DNA from 2 places in the Paraburkholderia terricola genome. Region 1 is predicted to be linked to the other one. Evidence: predicted binding sites of a transcription regulator. Region 1 holds the regulator's gene; the other holds the start of a gene.
What was found. Region 1 encodes LexA, which represses DNA repair genes until DNA is damaged. Its sites were predicted from a motif close to ACTGTATNNNNATACAGT; they were not measured.
Positions count from the first base shown of each region.

Region 2: the regulator LexA is predicted to act here: its motif matches at 3,757-3,774, upstream of CUJ90_RS28865 (error-prone DNA polymerase).

Region 1 covers NZ_CP024941.1:1,643,307-1,648,779, reverse strand. Annotated here, with positions in the region: gene cysW (sulfate ABC transporter permease subunit CysW) at 1-293, opposite strand, end outside; gene cysT (sulfate ABC transporter permease subunit CysT) at 290-1,186, opposite strand; gene CUJ90_RS07475 (sulfate ABC transporter substrate-binding protein) at 1,325-2,365, opposite strand; gene lexA (transcriptional repressor LexA) at 2,698-3,348, shown strand; gene CUJ90_RS07465 (hypothetical protein) at 3,412-3,756, shown strand; gene CUJ90_RS07460 (DUF2939 domain-containing protein) at 3,844-4,500, shown strand; gene CUJ90_RS07455 (universal stress protein) at 4,594-5,058, opposite strand; gene nodI (nodulation factor ABC transporter ATP-binding protein NodI) at 5,335-5,473, shown strand, end outside.
Region 2 covers NZ_CP024942.1:2,283,133-2,288,605, forward strand. Annotated here, with positions in the region: gene CUJ90_RS28860 (LysR family transcriptional regulator) at 1-362, shown strand, start outside; gene CUJ90_RS28865 (error-prone DNA polymerase) at 432-3,581, opposite strand; gene CUJ90_RS28870 (response regulator transcription factor) at 3,969-4,739, opposite strand; gene CUJ90_RS28875 (recombinase family protein) at 5,360-5,473, shown strand, end outside.

The sequences.
Region 1 (5,473 bases):
ACGGTGAGCTTGATCGCCGACAGCGCATCGGGATCGGCGAGCGATTCCAGATAGAAGCCGAGCCCCTTGTTCAACGCCTGATAGAACACGGCGACGAGCGGCACGACGAGAAACAGCGCGAGAAACAGCAACGCGACCCCGGTCAGGATCCAGCGCACCACCGGCGGTTCGGTCACCGGATCGGGCCGGCGCGCGACGTTGAGCGGCGCGCGCGGCGCGACGGCGACGGCGGCCCGATCCGTCCCATCCGCGCGATTCACACGATGCGCGCCGTCGGCGGAATGGCGGCTCATCGCACACCTCCGCCGATCGCCGCGACGCTTGCCGGGGCCGGCGCCGGGCCCGCGCCGCCGCGCCCGGTGCGGCGCTGCAAGTACCACTGCAAGGTATTGATGAACAGCAGCATCAGGAAGGACACGACCAGCATCACCACGGCCAATGCCGTGGCGCCCGCGTAGTCGTATTGCTCGAGCTTGGTGATGATCAGCAGCGAGGTGATTTCAGACTTCATCGGCACATTGCCGGCGATGAAAATCACCGAGCCGTATTCGCCGAGCGCGCGCGCGAACGCCAGCGCGAAGCCCGTCAGCAGGGCCGGAAACACCGACGGCAACACCACGCGGCGAAACGTCAGCCAGCGCGACGCACCGAGGCACGCGGCCGCCTCCTCCTGTTCGCGCTCGAACTCCTCGAGCACTGGCTGCACGGTCCGCACGACGAACGGCAAGCCGATGAACGTCAGCGCAACCAGCACACCCGCCGGCGTGAATGCGATCTTGATGCCGAGCGGTTCGAGAAACTGCCCGATCCAGCCGTTGCCCGCGTACACGGCCGCGAGCGAAATGCCGGCCACGGAGGTCGGCAAAGCGAACGGCAGATCGACCACCGCATCGACGATGCGCTTGAACGGAAACGTGTAGCGCACCAGCACCCACGCCACCAGAAAGCCGAACACCGCGTTGATCAGCGCGCCGCCCAACGCCGAGAAGAACGTCAGGCGATACGACGCGAGCACGCGCGGCGAACTCACCGCGCGCACGAACTGCGCCCAGTCGAGCGTCGCGGTCTTGAGGAAGGTTGCGGCAAGCGGAATCAGCACCACGAGGCTCAGATAAGCCACCGTGATGCCGAGTGTCAGGCCAAAACCGGGCAAGGCGCTCGGTTTTCGGAAGGTCAACGTCGTCATGCTCAATGCTCTTTCAGGGTTCACGCCTGCGTGTTCTGGCCGCCGGGCCCTGGCTGGCCAAAGCGCGCCACTGGGGCGCGCCCGGATTGGACGCGTTGCCGCGTCGCTCGGTCGATGCCGTTGCCGGCACCGGCGGTCTTACTGCGGCTGATAGATCGAATCGAATACGCCGCCGTCCGCGAAGTGCGTTTTCTGCGCGTTCGTCCAGCCGCCGAACGAGTCGTCCACCGTGTACAGCTTCAGCTTCGGAAACTTCGAGGTCAACTCCGCCGGCACCTTGTTCGAACGCGGCCGGTAGAAGTTCTTCGCGGCGATCTCCTGGCCCTGCTCGCTGTACAGGAAGTTCAGATACGCCTCGGCCAGCTTGCGCGTGCCGCGCTTGTCGACGACTTTGTCGACCACGGCAACCGGCGGCTCGGCCAGGATGCTCACGGACGGCACGACGATTTCGAACTTGTCCGTGCCGAACTCCTTCAGCGACAGGAACGCTTCGTTTTCCCACGCGATCAGCACGTCGCCGATGCCGCGTTGCACGAAGCTGGTGGTCGCGCCGCGCGCGCCCGAATCGAGCACGCCGGCATTCTTATAGAGCTTGCCGACGAACTCCTTCGCCTTCTGGTCGTTGCCGCCCGGCTGATGCGCGGCATACGACCACGCCGCGAGGTAGTTCCAGCGCGCGCCGCCCGAGGTTTTCGGGTTCGGCGTGACGATCGACACGCCCGGTTTGATCAGATCGTCCCAGTCCTTGATGTGCTTCGGGTTGCCCTTGCGCACCAGAAACACGATCGTCGACGTGTACGGCGATGCGTTGTCGGGCAGACGCTTTTGCCAGCCCTTGTCGAGCAGGCCCTTGTTAGCGAGGGCGTCGATGTCGTAGGCGAGCGCGAGAGTCACGACGTCCGCCTGCAGGCCGTCGAGCACGGAGCGCGCCTGCGCGCCCGAGCCGCCGTGCGACTGCTTGAAGGTGATCGTTTCGCCGGTTTTTGCCTTCCACTCCTTGCCGAACGCCTGGTTGACGTCCTGGTAGAGCTCGCGCGTCGGGTCGTAGGACACGTTCAGCAGCGTCGTGTCGGCGGCGTGCGCCTGCCCCGCGACGCCGAGCGCGGCTGCCGCGCCGAAGGCGAGCGCCGCGATCAGTTTCTTCGTCTTGCCTGCCAGCCCCGTGTGTCGATGGTTCATGCCAACTTTCTCCGCGTTGTGGTCCGTTGAAACGGCGTGTGATGTTGTTTTGCGTCGTCTGCGTGCGGCCACGCGTGCGTGGCGCCAACTGGAGGCCAGTCTATCGAAGGGCTTTCATCATTAAAAATAATGTTTCTTCATTCTTTAATACGCAAAAGTGGTAATGACAGCCAGATAAGGCGTTGCGGCACGAAAACGGGTGTTGGAGCGTCCGGTTCGGACGTTTCCACGACTCCACTTCGTCGCCTGCCCGCACGAACTTAAAGTAAAGCTTGAATTGCGCCGGATACTGTATAAAAATACAGCCACCTGTTCATACATACAGTGGCGCCATGACAAAACTCACCGCACGACAGCAGCAGGTTTTCGATCTGATCCGCCGGGCCATCGAACGCACCGGTTTTCCGCCCACCCGCGCGGAGATCGCCGCCGAACTGGGCTTCAGCTCGGCCAACTCGGCAGAAGAACATCTGCGCGCGCTCGCTCGCAAGGGTGTCATCGAACTGGCGGCCGGCGCATCGCGCGGCATACGCCTTCTCACCAGCCCCGAAGACTCGCCGCACCAGTTCACGCTGCCGCACGCGAGCATCATGCAACTGTCGTTGCCGCTGATCGGCCGGGTCGCCGCGGGTAGCCCGATACTCGCGCAGGAACATATCTCGCAGCATTACGCATGCGACCCGGCGCTCTTCTCGAGCAAGCCCGATTACCTGCTGAAAGTGCGCGGGCTGTCCATGCGCGACGCCGGCATCTTCGACGGCGACCTGCTCGCGGTGCAAAAGCGCAGCGAGGCGAAAGACGGCCAGATCATCATCGCCCGGCTCGGCGACGACGTCACGGTCAAGCGCCTGAAGCGCCGGCCAAACGGTATCGAGCTGATCGCCGAGAACCCCGATTACGACAACATCTTCGTTGAAACCGGCAGCGCGGATTTCGCGCTGGAGGGTATCGCCGTGGGGCTGATCCGCCCCGGAGAGTTTTAACCCGCCCGCTCGCCGGTTCGCCGGATCGCAGCCGCCCCAACGTTGAATCGCCTGGAGAGACTCATGGAACGCCTTGCCCGCCTGCTGCCCTTTCGCCAGTTCGGTCGTCTGCGCCGTCTGCGCAAGCTGGTGCCCTGCTCAGTGAGCGGAGCGCCCGCGGTCAGCACGCCATCGCTGTTCGACTCGCCCGACGGGGTATCGAGCTTGCCGTCGTCGTTGCCCGCCTTTGCCCGCGTGTCGTTGAATGCCGGGTTGAATATGGCGGAGCCGGAGCGGCGCGCACCGGTTCGGGTTTATCACGGGCCGTCGCGGCTCATCATGGTCGGCACCATGGAGGCCGTATGCCGCATGATCGATCGCTGCATCGCTGACGAGGCCAACGTGCACGGCGCCGTATTCGAGTCCTGATCGGCTTTCAGATACCGTTGTCGCGTGGGATCGTTTTTGCGTGGCCACGGTCCACGCTAGATCAAACGCGATGGAGAGTCCCACCCGATGGCAGTTTCGACACGCACGAAGCGCGGCGCCAACCGGCCCTTGATCGTCACTCTGGTTGTGATTGTGGTGATCGCCGCGCTGGGGTTCGTCTACGCGTCGCCGTATATCGCGCTGAATAATCTCAAGCGCGCGGCGGACGCGCGCGACGCGCAAACCGTCAATCAATACGTCGACTTTCCCGCGTTGCGCGAGAGCCTGAAGCAGGAGGTCACAGGCTTGCTGACACGCCGGCTCGACGCGCAGGGCAACGGCAATCCATTAGCCGCGATCGGCGCGATGATCGGCGTGGCATTGATCGGTCCGCTGGTGAACGCTTATGCGACGCCGGACGGCGTGGCGGCATTGCTGAACGGCATGCCGCCGCGCGGCAATCCTGGCGAGCGGCCGCCTGCTCCGCCCGCGGCCAACAATCCGCCCGCAACACCCGCGCCGGCGCCCGTGCCTGCATCGCCCACCGCGGGAGGCTCGGCCAACAGCGCGGCAAACAAGAACGCCGCGCCGCCGCAGCCGCCGGAAACCACGGCGGGCTATCGCGGCCTCAACCAGTTCGTCGTTACTTACCGGCATGGCGCCGGCGACGCACGTTATTCGGCGATCTTCCAGCGTGAAGGCCTGCTCACCTGGAAGCTGAGCGCTGTCAATTTGAATGAGTGATTGTCTGTTCGCATGAACGGAGCTGGAAGAGCAACCGTTTTCCTGTCAGGACCGCACTCGGCCACGCGCCGCACTTGCCACACTTCCCGCGCATCAAGCCGCCGCTTGCTGCTGCTCCTGCGCGGAGGAACACGCCACCAGGATGCTGCACGATACGCGGTCGAGCAACGGCGTATTGCCCGCGCCCATCCACCATCGCGACAAACCGGTGCGGCAACGGTGACCGACCACCACGAGGTCCACGTTCAACTCGTTGGCGAGATTCGCGATCTCGTCGATTGGATGGCCGAACGCAAAGTGCCCTTGCGCGGTCACGCCACGCTCGGTGAGCCAGTCCACCCCTTCCTGCAGAATGTCGCGGGCGGTCTTCTCGAAACTGCCGCAGGCCACATCGGTCAGCAGGCCCGCGCTTTGCGCAATGCTCGAACGCATGTCGACCACGGACAACAGATGCGTTTCCGCCTTCAGATCCAACGCCAGGTCGGCGCCGCAACGCAACGCCTTGCGGCCTTCGCGCGAGCCGTCGTAGCACAGCAGGATTTTCTTGTAGCTCGCCATGATTTTCTCCCTACCCGCGAAAAGCGCGGTCTTCATGAATCATGGTGCGCCGCAATTCAGCTTGCAAGGGATGGAAAACGCTAAGTGCGCACCGATCCGGAGCGTGCGGGGTTTTGATCGGGATCGAGGCTGTCTTGCGAGGTTTGCGGCAGTGCAAGAAACGCGCTCGGAACGGCTGCGGGCTCGCCGACGGCAACTCGCCGATGCCCTAGAATAGACGGCCTTCCCGGCCCTTAGCACCATCGGCGAGTTTTTCCCGGAACCTCCATCGATCCCATGCCTGAAGCCCCCATTGAATTCCAGCAGGTCAAGAAAAGCTACGGCGACAAAACAGTCGTCGACGGGCTCTCGTTTCACGTCGATGCCGGCGAATGCTTCGGCTTGCTCGGCCCCAACGGCGCGGGCAAGACCACCA
Region 2 (5,473 bases), on a different replicon from region 1:
TACCCAGGACACCCGCCGAGCTCGTCGACCACAACTGCCTTTTATATGGCGGTCTGACGGAGTCGGCGAACTGGCCGTTCGTTGGGCCGGACGGTCCATTCAGCGTGGCCGTTCGCGGCAATCTTTCGTCGAACAGCGTCGAAACGATTCGGGCGGGTGTGCTGGACGGCGTTGGAATCGGCCTCTTTGCGAGAGTGTCGCTTGCCGACGAACTCCGGCATCCGGACGTGATCGCCGTTCTCGAGGACTTTATAGGCGACGTGAGAGACATCAGCGTCATCTGGCCAAGGCGTCGGTTTGTACCGGCACGCGTGCGCCGCGTGACGGACTTTTTTGCCGCGGCCCTCCCGCAGCGCGTTTAGCCAAACGGAATCCCCGGCGCGTCACGCGTCGCTGCGAGACGCACTTCATGACGCTTCAACGTGAATGACTCAACAAAAATTCCTGCTCGCCGTCACCAGCCCGCCCAGCAGATGCGACATATCGACAAGACGATGCGCCACCAGATGGCGCACCTCGCCTTCGCACTGCCACACCCCGAGCACGCCGAGTAACGACGCGCCAAGCACCTCCCGGCGCTGCTGTTCGAGCACCTTGGGCCAGATGATGACGTTCACATTGCCGGTCTCGTCCTCGATGGTGATGAAGATGACGCCCTTCGCGGTATCGGGCCGTTGGCGCACCGTAACAATGCCGCAGCCGCGCGCGAGGCGGCCGTTGCGGTAGGTCTGCAACTTGGATGCCGGCATCCATTTGCCGGCCAGCAAATGTCGCCGCAGTAGCGCGAGGGGATGCCGGCCCAGTGTCAGTCCCATCGACCGGTAGTCGCCGACGATATCGTCCGCCTCGGACGGCACGCCCAGTTCAGGCGTTTCGTCTTCGACTTTCGCGACCGAGAGCATGTCCTTGTCAGGTATGGACGCGACCGACTGCCACAGCGCCTCGCGCCGGTTGCCGGCAAGCGAGGACAGGGCGTTGGCCGCGGCCAGCACCTGCAGGTCGCGACGGTCCAGTTGCGCGCGCCGCGCGAGGTCGGACACGGTCGTGAATCGACGCACGGCTCGCGCATTCTCGATACGTTCGGCGGTGCCGTCGCGCATGCCTCGAAGCAGCGACAAACCCAGTCTGACAGCAGGGCGCGCCGCACCGTCGATCTGTTCGAGCGACGAATCCCAGCCGCTTATCGTGACATCCACCGGCAGCACCTGAACGCCGTGGCGCTTCGCATCCTGAACGAGTTGCGACGGCGAATAGAAGCCCATCGGCTGGCTGTTGAGCATTGCGGCGAGAAACGCTTCCGGCTCATGACACTTCAGCCAACTGCTTGTGTACACGAGCAGCGCGAAGCTGGCCGCATGACTTTCCGGAAAGCCATACTCGCCGAAACCGAGAATCTGCTGAAAGATGCCGTCTGCGAATGCCCTGTCGTACCCACGTTCGAGCATGCCGTTGACGATGCGGTCGTAGTATTTCTGAAGGCCGCCTTTGCGCTTCCATGCCGCCATTGCTCTTCGCAACTGGTCCGCTTCGCCGGCCGAGAAGCCCGCCGCCAGGATGGCGACCTGCATGACCTGCTCCTGGAAAATCGGCACGCCAAGCGTGCGGCCCAATGCGGCTTTCAGCGCTTCGCTGGGGTAAGTCTCCGGTTCGAATCCCTGCCGGCGTTGCAGGTACGGATGGACGGCGCCGCCCTGAATCGGTCCGGGGCGGACGATGGCGACCTCGATAACGAGGTCGTAGAAGATGCGTGGTTTCAGCCGTGGCAGCATCGACATCTGCGCGCGCGATTCGATCTGGAACACGCCCACGGTATCCGCGCGCGAAATCATCTCGTAGGTCGCGGCGTCTTCCGCCGGAATGTCCTGCATCTCGAAGCGCTCGCCGCGCTGCGCCGACACGAGGTCCAGGGCGCGGCGGATAGCGGACAGCATGCCGAGCGCGAGCACGTCGATCTTGAGCAGCCCCAGCGACTCCAGGTCGTCCTTGTCCCACTGGATAACGCTGCGCTCCGGCATGGCGGCGTTTTCAACAGGCACGAGGCGCGTGAGTTTTCCCCTGCTGATGACAAAGCCGCCCGAGTGCTGCGACAGGTGCCGGGGAAAGCCATACAGTTGCGCGGCCAGCGACGCCCACGCCTGGATGATGGGCGTCTGCGAATTCAGCCCCGATTCCTCGAAGCGCTTGAGCAGGTCCGCGCTGTTGTCGAACCAGTGATGCGACTTCGCCACCGCATCGACTATCTGCATGTCGACACCGAGCGCCTTGCCGGTTTCGCGCAGCACGCCGCGCGCACGATAGGTGGAGACGGCCGCGGCAATCGCCGCGCGATCGCGGCCGTATTTGCAATAGATGTACTGGATCACCTCTTCACGCCGCTGGTGTTCGAAGTCGACGTCGATGTCGGGCGGCTCGCCGCGCTCCCTGGAGATGAAACGCTCGAACAGCATGTTGCCGCGCGCAGGGTCGACCTCCGTAATACCCAGGCAATAGCAGACCGCCGAATTGGCGGCCGAGCCGCGGCCTTGACAGAGAATGTGCTGGCTGCGCGCAAACCGCACGATGTCGTAAACGGTGAGAAAGTACGGCTCGTATTGCAGGTCCGCAATCAGTTCGAGTTCGTGTTCGATCTGCGTCTGAACGTTGCACGGAATGCCTGACGGGAAGCGTCGCTGCGCGCCGATGTACGTCTCCTGCCGCAGATAAGTCGCCGGCGTGAAGCCTTTCGGCACCAGTTCATCGGGATACTCGTACCGGAGTTCATCCAGCGAGAACGTGCAATGCGCGAGGATGTTCGTGGTCTCGCGAAGCGCGTATTCCGGATAGAGGTTCGCGAGCCGCAGCCGCGAGCGAAGATGCTGCTCCGCGTTCGGCGCCAACTCGTAGCCGCATTCATGCACCGGCCTGCCGACGCGAATGGCCGTCAACGTGTCCTGCAACGGTTTGCGCGAGCGCACGTGCATCACCACGTGGCCGAGCGCGACGACCGGTATGCCGTGCCTCTCAGCGGTGTATTCGACGGCGCCGCGATGGATGTCGTCCATTGCCCGCTGATGCAGTACGAGGCCGCACCACGCGCGGGCGGGAAACGTGTCGTCGAGCCACTCGAGTTGCGCCTTAAGCGTTTCTTCTTTCGCCGGAAATTCGGGCACCAGGATCGCCAGGCAATCGGGCATGCCGCGCAAATGCGCGTAGTCGCGATCGGGGCGCGACAGATCGTGTGGCGTCAGACGATATTCGCCCTTCGGCGCGCGCGTGCGCGCGAGCGTGATCAATTCGGACAGGTTGCCGTAGCCCTCGCGATTCTGCGCGAGCAGGATCAAGCCGAACGCCGGCGATCCGTCGGCATTGCGCAGTTGAAAATACGAACCGATGATGAGCGGCAACCCGATTTCCTTCGCCGCGACATGCGCGCGCACGACGCCCGCAAGCGAGCATTCATCGGTGACGGCGAGCCCTGCATAACCGAGTTGCGACGCGCGTGCGGCGAGTTCTTCCGCATGCGAGGCGCCGTGCAGGAACGTGAAGTTCGAAAAGCAGAACAGCTCGGCGTAGGCCGGTAGCGCGGTGAAGGTCGTGTCCATTGCGCGTCATCCGGACAGGCCGTGCGGGAACCCACTCTGCGCTTTTTGAGCGGGGCGGTTTCGGTGGAGAGCCGGTGCCGATAGTGCGCTGTTCACGCGGGCAAGCCGGGTTGCATGCCAGAGCGATAGGTGGATATCGGCGGTAGGGAGAGTGACGGACGACATGAGCGTAAATACTGTATATGCATACAGTATCATACGCCTGAATTTGGACCTGCACGACATTGCGAGGTAATAGCAGTTTCCTGCGCAATCGCAATCTAACTTACGTCATACGAAAGAGCGCGCCCACTCTCCAAACGCTCACGCTCACGTATAGGGTCACGCTACGGCATTGCGAGCAATTGATTCGTCCGCCTGGTTCTCTGACATCGCGACAGAACCAGGTTATGCGGCGGCGACTTCCGCAATATGTTCTCCGTTAGCGCGCGTTCCGCACTGGCCGCTATGAACCGACGATCGTTGCGCACCTTCCGCGGCCGGCTGAAGACAATACCCATAGCGGTAGATCGACATAAGCACGTATCCGTTCTCCGCGCGCAGATGCAGTTTCGTCCGCACGGAGGAAACGTGCGTATCGAGCGTGCGGGAGGGCACGTCTGCCGAATGTCGCCACACGCTCTCGATGAGACTGGCGCGAGAAAGCGGCCGGCCGAGATTCTGAAATAGCAGCAAGGCGACCCGGAATTCCTTCTGTGAGAGAGCAATGCGCTCGCCCTGCCAGGACACGCGGCCTTCCTGGAGATCGAAGCGATAGTCGCCGAACTGCTGCTGTCTGGCGACGGCCGATGCGCGCTGACCGCAGCGGCGTAGCAGCGTGGTGATTCGGGCGAGGAGAACCGGAGCGGCGATTGGTTGAACGAGAAAGTCGTCGGCGCCGGCGTTGAGCGCGTCGACGACATCACGCTCGCGCGAATGACATGAGATAACCAGTATCGGGAGCTCAGTGTCGCAATGATGGCGAATGCCTGCGAGCATGGCGACTACTTCAATGTCAGCGTCCCAACGGAAGATCGCAAGATCAAGAGTTCCGCGCTGCAAAGCGTGAAGCAGAAACCCCACTTCCGAAAAGGTTTGACAGCTATAACCGGCTGACATGAGCGTGTCGGTTACGAAACGCAATTCGGCCGGATCATTATTAAAAATGGCGATGTGCATGAGCGATGGTTCCTGCGACAGACCGGGACGTATATCGACATCCAATGCCAATCGTTAGCCTGGATGGTTCTTATTTAAGTTCTCAGTAAACGTTGCCGCGATGATGATGCCGGCAACCCAACCTGGTACGGATTTTCCGATAGTTCATAAATGGCAATGGTCAGGGACTGTCAGGAAGGAAGTGAGAGCGGGCGACACGGCCAATGGTCGAAGCGTTAAACGATATCGATTACCACATCTACGAACATCTTCGCCGACATGCACAACTATCGCCGCGTCCACTCCATCGAAAACGATGATAGCCGCACAAATATGAAAGTTTCATTTATCGAATTAGCCAAAAAATTCGAAAAAAATTCCGTACGATCATGACCTTCTCTGACATTGTCTTTATTCCAGGTGCCACACAATCCGTTCCAGTCTCGGTGAAAGGAACAGCGGTGGCGCGATGAACATGACGTCAAATGAGCCTGCGATACAGGTACTCGCTACCGCCTCGACTCCGCGAAAAGGATTGCTCGTGATCACGTATCCGTACATCGCGAGTCGCCAGACACCACGACTTCGTCGATAACGTTTCGCAAGCGGAAAAGATAGCAACAGGCTTTACGGGGAAAGAAATGCCATTCGAGAAGATCAAGGTCGGGTACGCACGTGTGTCAACCGACGAGCAACACCTCGATATGCAGTTGAAGGCGCTGGAGAGTTATGGCTGTAGCCAGATCCTTTCAGAC